Regions from separate parts of the Lactiplantibacillus sp. C232 genome, predicted to be linked through region 2. Evidence: predicted binding sites of a transcription regulator. Region 2 holds the regulator's gene; each other region holds the start of a gene.
The links. The regulator Rex, encoded in region 2, represses fermentation and respiration genes when NADH is low (regulators of the CRP and FNR family bind a similar motif). The targets are predictions, from matches to a motif close to TTGTGAANTANTTCACAA.
Positions count from the first base shown of each region.

Region 1: adhE (bifunctional acetaldehyde-CoA/alcohol dehydrogenase) is a predicted target of Rex. The motif match lies at 1,351-1,368, and genes of this name have one in related genera.
Region 3: MZO41_RS04585 (shikimate dehydrogenase) is a predicted target of Rex. The motif match lies at 1,260-1,277, and genes of this name have one in related genera.

Region 1 is NZ_JAMSKZ010000002.1:41,386-44,672, forward strand. It holds gene adhE (bifunctional acetaldehyde-CoA/alcohol dehydrogenase) at 1-1,325, opposite strand, end outside; gene MZO41_RS02495 (universal stress protein) at 1,614-2,075, opposite strand; gene MZO41_RS02500 (PadR family transcriptional regulator) at 2,266-2,811, opposite strand; gene MZO41_RS02505 (phenolic acid decarboxylase) at 2,927-3,287, shown strand, end outside.
Region 2 is NZ_JAMSKZ010000006.1:62,657-65,943, forward strand. It holds gene MZO41_RS07530 (ABC-F family ATP-binding cassette domain-containing protein) at 1-791, opposite strand, end outside; gene MZO41_RS07535 (redox-sensing transcriptional repressor Rex) at 960-1,637, shown strand; gene MZO41_RS07540 (CPBP family intramembrane glutamic endopeptidase) at 1,802-2,446, opposite strand; gene groES (co-chaperone GroES) at 2,639-2,923, shown strand; gene groL (chaperonin GroEL) at 2,979-3,287, shown strand, end outside.
Region 3 is NZ_JAMSKZ010000003.1:111,292-114,578, reverse strand. It holds gene MZO41_RS04590 (MFS transporter) at 1-321, opposite strand, end outside; gene MZO41_RS04585 (shikimate dehydrogenase) at 334-1,224, opposite strand; gene MZO41_RS04580 (LysR family transcriptional regulator) at 1,369-2,298, shown strand; gene MZO41_RS04575 (MFS transporter) at 2,379-3,287, opposite strand, start outside.

The DNA.
Region 1 (3,287 bases), on a different contig from region 2:
ATATCTGTAACGTTATGAGAAATCGAGTTGCCACCATATGATCCCGTGCCCAGAGTTAATGAAGGCGCCATGTTATTGTAGATGTTACCTAACCCACCAACTGAAGATGGCGTGTTAACTAAGATCCGGCAAGCTGGCATTTGTAAGCCAAATTCTTTGACCAATGCATCATCGGTCGTATGAATCCCAGCAGTATGGCCTAAGCCACCATAGTGAAGTAATTCATTAGCCCGTTTGAACGCCGCTTCATGCGAATCCGCTTTGTAAACGGTCAGAACTGGTGATAATTTTTCGCCGGATAATGGGTACTTGATACCGACACCATTAATCTCCGCAATCAAGACCCGGCAGTCCTTAGCGACATCTTTCAAGCCAGCCATTTGTGCGATTTGATAAGCTGTTTTACCAGCAACTGGACCACGAACTGTGTGCCGGTTAGGATCAATGACAGCATCACTCAAGGCTTGCACATCTTTAGGTTTAACGTAGTAGCAACCCAAACGAATAAATTCAGCTTTAACTTCAGCATAAATTTCCTTGTCGATAATGGCACTATTTTCAGAAGCACAAATCATCCCATTATCAAACGTCTTCGATAAAACAATGTCGTTAACCGCCTGCTTAATGTCAGCTGTTTTTTCAACATAAGTTGGGCCGTTACCAGGACCAACACCCAGTGCTGGTTTACCTGATGAGTAAGCGGCTGTCACCATACTTGGACCACCGGTAGCCAAGATCGTCGCAACATCCGTATGGTGCATCAAGGCGTCGGTTGCTTCAATGCTTGGGTGTTCGATGTATAAAACAGCATCAGCTGGACCACCAGCAGCTTTAATCGCTTCCCGCATCACATCAGCAGCCGCAGAACTACATTTCTGAGCTTGAGGATGGAAACCAAAGACGATCGTGTTACGCCCCTTTAATGAGATCAACGTCTTGAAAACCGTTGTTGAAGTTGGATTCGTTACGGGTGTAACCCCGGCTACGATACCAACTGGTTCAGCAATTTCCATTAGTTGCTCTTCATCGTCTTCTTTAATGACGCCGACTGTCTTATCATGGCGCATGCTGTTCCAGATATATTCGCTGGCGTAGATGTTCTTAATCGCCTTATCTTCAACAACACCCCGACCGGTTTCCTCAACCGCCAACTTGGCTAACTTCATATGATTGTCCAGTGCGGCAACCGCAACCTTTTCACATAAATCATCGATTTGTGCTTGGGTATATGACTTCAAAACAGCTAATGCTTTCTTAGAACGTTGAACTAATTGATCAACTTCGTCAGTAACTTTGCTTGTTTGATTTTTTTCTGTCTTAATCATGAAGTGCTTCCTCCGTTCAATTCCTTTGTGAATTAATTTACAAACTTTATTATAGCCATCCTTGCTCATAATGCAACAAGAATTTGAAAAATTATTTAATATCATCCAAACAGTACACTTATAAACTCATGTTTAGCAGTATTTATAGCCAATAAAAAAATTCAATTGTTAAGTTCATTAATGAACAATAGCAGTCAAAAACAACCGCAAGCTCCTCATTAGCCATGATGAGCTTGCGGTTGTTAAAATTTCATCAGCTTGGATCTTAATCCCTGTCCCGAGTCTTGATTACCGAACAACGATAACTGAAATAGGTGCTTTTCGGGCCAAACGCGGACCAATTGCCCCAGCAATCTTAGAATGTGGAAATTCAGTATCGGCACCGGTCACTAATAGATCTGGTTTAAATTCTGGAATAACTTGCTCTAAAATGACGTCATCCACATCACCGCCTTCATAGACAAGCGGCTCTACTTGATTAACGCCTCGTTGTTCAGCAAGCTGAACATACTCAGCAACAACATCTTCAACGTGTTTCCGTTTAGCTTGGATCTTCGACGGTGTTAATGAATCAAAGATATTGATATCTTCGCTTTCCAGCACCGAACAAATTCCTAACGGAACATCATAGTCGTGGGCCAAAGTCGTTGCGTATCGAAACGCACGTTCTGAAGAGGTATTATCGTCCTCATCAACGGTCAGTAAAATTCGCCGATAGACAAGTGGCTCTTGCATTTTTTGATTTTCCATAGTTAATCTCCTCATTGAAGTGAATTGATATTGACCACTGCCATTATACCAGTTTCAGAATTCAAACGGCACCATTTCTCACACGCATATAATCATAAGCTGATTTCCTTCAAACGCCGCTCTAAATAATTAAGGGTAGCTTTTAACGCTATGATTCCAGCCACCAGTTAGAGTGGCAGCACTCTCCCCATTACTCCGGTAAGGCTTTCAACGTCTGCTTCAACCAATTCACATAGTAGTCTTCTCGTCCGATCGCATGTTGTAAGATCAAATAGTGACCATAATGTTGCTTAGCAGCTTTAGCTTGCGGGAAAACGGTCGCCAATCGCTGTTGTAAGTGTGCTAACTTAGCTGTGTGCAGGGTGAGCTGTTCCTGTAACATCGCTAGTAGGCGTGGATCACGATCCGTTTGAATAAAGTATAGTTTTAAAATAAATTCATCTTTCGTAGCGGTTAAGTCTGGTGTACCGACACTGATCCACTCATGTAACAGCTGCCGACCAGTTGCGGTGATGTGGTAGAGTTTCTTTTCAAGTTTTTCGCCACTGACCGTAATTTCATGCGTGACGTAACCTTGTTCTTCTAGTCGTTTCAATTGCGGATAAATTTGACTATGTTGAGCTTGCCAGAATTCACCGATCTCGTCATCAAAGGCTTTAGTTAGATCATAGCCCGTTAATGGTTGCTGGTTTAATAACCCTAGAATAATAAATTGTAACTTGTTTTTTTGCGCCATTGGAAATTCCTCCTTGACGATTCCTTGATAACAGTATACACTAACCTTGTTGTTTAAAACATGTAATAAATTACATGATTAAAATGACATATTAGACATAAGGAAGGTAATTCTAATGACAAAAACTTTTAAAACACTTGATGACTTTCTCGGCACACACTTTATCTACACTTATGATAACGGCTGGGAATACGAGTGGTACGCCAAGAACGACCACACCGTTGATTACCGAATCCACGGTGGGATGGTTGCCGGTCGTTGGGTCACTGATCAAAAAGCTGACATCGTCATGTTGACCGAAGGCATTTACAAAATTTCTTGGACTGAACCAACTGGGACTGACGTTGCACTAGACTTCATGCCCAATGAGAAGAAACTACACGGTACGATTTTCTTCCCAAAGTGGGTTGAAGAACACCCTGAAATTACGGTCACTTACCAAAACGAACACATCGATTTAATGGAACAGTCTCGTG
Region 2 (3,287 bases):
TTCCATTGTGCTTGGATTCGAGCCGCTTTTTCTTGCACAAACTGGTCGTAGTTACCAGTGTAGTGCACCATTTCATGGTGTGATAAGTCATAGACTTCGTTAACGACCCGGTCTAAGAAATAACGGTCATGGCTAACGATTAGCAGCGCACCAGAGTAAGACTGGAGATAGCTTTCCAACCAAGTAAGAGTTTCGACGTCCAAGTGGTTCGTCGGTTCGTCAAGGATAAGCAAGTCCCGTTTTTCAAGTAACAACTTGGCCAAGGCCAACTGGGTCTTTTGTCCACCGGATAGTGCCGTCACCGACTTATCGTACACATCGGCGTCGAATTGGAAGCCGTGCAACACGCCCCGAATCTCAGCTTGGTAGCCGTACCCGTTTTTTTGTTGAAATCCAGTTTGAATCTGATCATAGGTTTTCAGGGTCTGTTGATAAGCCTGCTCATCATTCATGATTGCGGGGTCGCTCAATTGATTTTCGAGCTGGTGCATCCGTTTTTCGATGGCATGTAACTCAGCAAAGACACTACTCATTTCTTCCCAAATCGTATTGTTACTATCCAGTCCTTGGTCTTGCGCCAAGTAACCGATTGTTAAGCCCTTGCGCATTGAAATCTGGCCTTCGTCCGGTACCGTTTCGCCGGCAATCATTTTAAGTAAGGTTGATTTTCCGGCCCCGTTTCGACCGACGAGGGCCACCCGAGCGTGTTCTTGAATATCCATTTGTACGTTATCGAACAAGACATCGGCGCCAAAACGCCGCATAACTTGCTGTACTTGTAGTAAAATCACGCTTTATTAAGCTCCTTTCACATTTAATTCGTGACATAATTGTAGCATATTGTAACGGCCTGACCCAATTATTCGGAATAATAAGTAATTATTATTTCACAAAGTCACGCGTTATGCTAGAATAGTGTCAGCAAATTCACAAACTTTTAATTAGGAGGACACGTCCGAATGGCAGAAACAAAAATTCCACGGGCAACGGCAAAACGGTTACCGATTTATTACCGCTATTTAAATATCTTGCTAGATGCAGATAAGAAGCGGGTCTCATCGACCGAGTTGTCCGAGGCGGTTAAAGTAGATTCAGCAACGATTCGGCGAGATTTCTCGTATTTTGGGGCGCTCGGCAAACGAGGGTATGGATACGATGTTGAAACGTTACTTGCATTTTTCAAAAAGATTTTAAATCAAGACACCTTAACGAATGTTGCTTTAATTGGGGTCGGTAATTTGGGCCACGCCCTACTGAACTTTAATTTTCACAAAAACAGTAATGTCCGCATTTCAGCAGCATTTGATGTCAACGAGGCGATTGCCAATACAGTCCAAAGTGGGGTTCCAGTGTACCCAATGACGGAGCTCAAAAAGCAATTGATCGAACAACAGATTGAGATTGCTATCTTAACGGTGCCAACCACGGTTGTTCAGAAAATTACCGATGACTTGGTTGATGCAAACGTCAAAGGAATCATGAACTTTACGCCGTTACGAATCTCCGTTCCTGAGACAGTACGGGTTCAGAACGTTGATTTGACCAACGAATTACAAACATTGATCTACTTCATTGAACATTACGGTCAGCAATTAGGTGACAATGGTAATGACGATGAAAATGAGACTGAAGATTAATAACTCGCTTTATCTTTGAAATTAAATGGCTATAAAAAGGCTTCTCTGAATTATTCAGGGAAGCTTTTTTAACATACTTAGATCACGAATCATTGATTGTAACGTATAAATATTCGGTGAAAATTAACGTTGAAACGCTAGGTTAGCGCTACCTAGTAATGATACTAGTGCAGTAAGCCTAATAACGTGGGTAACACAACCGATGCGTTCATTAGGATGTGGGCCGTCATCGATGTTTGAATCCGACCGGTGTGCTGGTATAACCAGCAGAATAATAACCCGATAAAGGCATAGAGGATAAAGTGACCATCCGCATGTGCAAAGCTAAATAACACACTAGAAATCAAGGCCGCCCCAATCTGACCAGTAACCGCACTTAGATTGCCAAAGATAACTTTGCGGAAGACGATTTCTTCCATAATCGGGGCACCGACAATGATGGCTAAGAAGAAAGCGGGATATTGTTGCCCAACAGTTAAGAGGGTGGTCGTGTTGGTTGACGCTGTTGACTGTCCCAGTAAAGCCGTCATTTTTAAAATGATGACTTGACCAATGATGACTAGGACAAGACCGATCAATCCCCAGATGAACGTCATGAACCAGTTACTTGGTTGTTTTTCAACAACGTTTTTTGTCCGCATGCGACTCGCCAACCAGATGAGTAGGATTGCACCGACTAAGTAGTCGACCGTTTGAATCACGAATACTTGGGCCCCTAGCTGATGGAAAGCAGTCACAAGGACGCTCGGTAGTGCGTAAATAATAAAGTAGATGATAAGAATAAAGATTGATTGGCGGCGATTAACCATCAAGTCACGTCCTTTTAAAAGTTTGATTTAAGATTTATTGATACTTCAATAGTATTCATTATAGTCGATTTGACATTCTTTGACTAATAATTGACAAATCACTTGCAATCTTGAATTAAAATGATATAGTTGACAATGTAATTAGCACTTGAGGTTGAGGAGTGCTAAAAAAGAATAAATGGAGGGATTCACGTGTTAAAACCATTAGGAGATCGCGTTATCTTGCAACAACAAGAAGAAGAAGAACAAACAATTGGCGGTATTGTCATTGCCAATAACGCTAAGGAAAAGCCCCAAAGCGGTAAGGTTGTTGCCGTCAATGACGGTCGTGTTTTAGATAACGGGACAAAAGTTGACCCCAGCGTGAAGGTCGGCGATCAAGTATTATTCGATAAGTATGCCGGTACCGAAGTCAAGTATCAAGGTGCTAAGTATTTGGTATTGCACGAAAAAGATATCGTTGCAATCGAAGACTAATCCATTTAAATTGCGCAACTTAAAATAAATTAAATTCATGAGGTGAATAGAGATAATGGCTAAAGAATTAAAGTTCTCTGAAGATGCACGTTCAGCGATGCTAAAAGGTGTCGATCAATTAGCTGACACAGTTAAGTCAACGTTAGGTCCTAAGGGTCGCAACGTTGTTTTGGAACAATCATATGGTTCACCAACAATTACTAATGATGGTGTAACGATTGCTAAGGCGATCGAATTAGACGATCATTTCGAAAACATGGGTGCTAAGTTAGTTTCTGAAGTTGCTTCAAAGACTAATGACATCGCTGGTGATGGGACGACTACTGCAACGGTCTTAACACAATCAATCGTTAATGAAGGTATG
Region 3 (3,287 bases), on a different contig from region 2:
TATCCCAGCAAGTATCCCAAAAACATAAGCCACCGTAATTGAAGGGCTTAATAGAATACCAGCAAAGAAGAGCAAGTACGTAACAACACCAAGAACCACGAATGGTTTACGGCCAAACTTATCTGATAGAAATCCAGAAACTAACAAAACAATCAAACGACCAATTCCAAGTGATGAAATTACCACGGCAACACCACCTGTAGTCGTCTGCCAGTGTTGAGCCAAAGCTTCCATGTTTTGGGCTAAAATAATAACCCCAATCCCATGAATAAAATAGTTTAAATATAAGCTAATGGCTGTCGGCATATATTTATTTTTCATGGCAACCCCCGTCTATTTTTGTGCTGCAGCGTCTTCATCAAATAAAATATGGCGAATATAATCAACCGGCATATCTTCACCAGTCCAGAGCTTAAAAGCAGCAGCACCTTGTTCGAGCATCATACCCAAACCATTGAAGACATGTTCAACGCCAGCTTCTTGGGCAACCTTCATTAACTTAGTTGTCCGTGGTGCGTATACGGTGTCGAATACAATCAGATCCTTACGTAACCAACTTGGATCATCAACTAAAGTCTTATCTTCTAATGGCTTCATACCAACACCAGTAGCATCAGTATAAATATAAGAATCTTGAATTTCCTTCTTAAAATCATCACGATCTTCTAATTCGTGTAAAGTAGCATGGCAGGAAGTCCGCTCGTTGATCAAATCAACGTTATGTTTAGCATTTTCCCACTCTGCATCATGTAAGTTAAAGATTGACATTTCACTAACTCCGTCCAAAGCTGCTTGAACAGCAATTGCAGTCCCAGCACCACCGGCACCTGCTAACGTCATCTTATGACCACGAATATTAATTCCTTCATCGTCCAGAGACTTCATAAAACCAATACCATCAGTCGTGTAACCGGTTAAAATTCCATCATCATTAACAATAGTGTTGACCGCACCACACATCTCAGCAGCTGGGTCTAATTTGTCTAGCAGTGGCAAAACCTTCTGCTTATTAGGCATTGAAACATTAGAACCCCGCATATCTAACGTCCGAATCGATTCAATTGCTGAAGGTAGCTTTTTGTTATCGATTTCGAATGCTAGATATGCATAGTTCAGTCCTAATTTAGCAAATGCATTATTGTGCATCGTTGGTGACATTGAATGCCGAATCGGATATGCCATCAATCCAATTAATAATGTGTGTCCATCAATGCGTTCAGTCATGTTAATCCACTCCTATAAATTTATATTTTTAATATTTGTTACTCAATTCACTTGTCATCTTAACAAAATGCTTTAATATAATAAATATAGAACAGTTGCTAAATCGATTAAATTCTTTTATGAATGAAAGGGGTATCATGTAGATTGAATCTAAGACACTTAGAATTTTTTAAAGAATTAGCACGGACACAACATATGGCAAAAGCGGCTGAAAACCTTGGTATCTCACAACCTTCATTGAGCTATGCCATTAAAAAGTTAGAAAGTGAATTGGGGGTCCCTTTATTTGAACCAGATGGTCGTAATATTCGTTTAACACCGATTGGTTCCGTGTATTTAAAATATATTACGGCAAGTTTAAGCGATTTATCACAAGGCAATGAACTCGTTCAGCAATTAATGGATCCTGACAAAGGACATGTTAAATTGGGGTTTACTTATACACTTGGACAGCAGCTAGTCCCCGAACTAATCACTAAGTTCCATACAGATGATAAAAATCATGCAATTACATTTGAACTCGGTCAAGGAAACTCAACTGAATTACTCCAAGAACTTGCTGATGAAAAGTTTGATTTAGTGTTAGCCTCAAGTGTCGAACGCCTTGGCGAGCAACCCACTAATACCTTGTTTGATTTTATTCCATTGGTTCAACAAGAAATTGTGGCGGCTGTCCCTAGCCACCACGCGTTAGCCAAACAAGAAGAATTATTCGTTAAAGACTTGGAACCATATCCCATGATATTTTTCTCACATAATAGTGGTTTACGTCCTTTGATTGATCGAATTCTAAGGCAGGCGCATGTGAAACCAAAAATCGTTTACGAAGTCGAGGAGGACCATACCATGGCTGGCTTTGTGAGCTATAATTTTGGCGTTGCTTTGATGCCATACTTACCGCTTTTAGACCAGACCAGCATAACGTTGAAGCACTTAGCCGATCAGCCACTACGTCACCAAATATACCTCATCAGCAAACGTAATCATTTTGTTACACCTTCAGTTAGTCGATTTGAAGAATTCAGTCGCAGTTACTGTTGGCAACATTACACACAACAGGAACGTTTAATTTAGGACAAAAAACTCTCGGGTTTGCAACATGCATTATCGCCAGACTAGTGATAATGCGTGTTATAGACCTGAGAGATTTTTTACTAAGCAACAATTGTCTTCTTTTCTCGCGATAGGGTAAGAACTACAATACTGCAAAGAACACCAATTCCAGCAATTAATACGTCAAACCACATAATTTCATAAATACCAATCTGTGAAATCCAAGCGGTAAATACCGGAATCGTAAATGAAGCTAATCCACTCGCAGTATAATAAATTCCTGTAATACGGCCCTTAGCGCGGGGAAACGTATTACTCATAACGGTTAATCCTAATTGCATAACACCGCCTGCAGCTGAGCATCCAATCACAAACGAACTGATTAAAGCTACCCACCACGTTGGGATTAGCGTTAAAGCTACCAGTGCTAACAACGATACCACCGTATCAAACAGCATAAACCAAACCGGCTTAATAATCCGCTCAACTAGTAAAGCAGTTACAATCACGCCTAAAATAGAACCAACGCTATAGACGCTGACTAACATGCGAGCGTGTACTAAATTCAAATGAATCACGTCACTGCCATACTTTGTCAACCATTGGCTCACTAAATAAAAAGTTGCCATTGAGATATATCCAAAAACCGTCAGAACACATCCAAGGATAATTTTCTTTGGCGTTAGTGGTATATGCTTTTGCAGAGTGTTCTGCTTTTTATTAGGCATTGTTACTCGATTAGTTGTTAGTCTTGGAAAAGTTCGCTGACGTAAAAAGCTAAAGTTAACTACCATTAAACACACACACAATAAAAATGCCCAACCATACCATAGTTGAAAATGATCTAGTCCAGCCACGATAATAGGTAATAATAATTCACCAATCGAAGCAAACGCTTTAATCATGATATTCGCCGTTGCTTGCCTTTGAGGATAAAGTTCCATGAGTGCTGGATATGTTCCCGAATCTAAAAATGAATTAGCCATTCCGGCTAGAATACCGAAGAAATA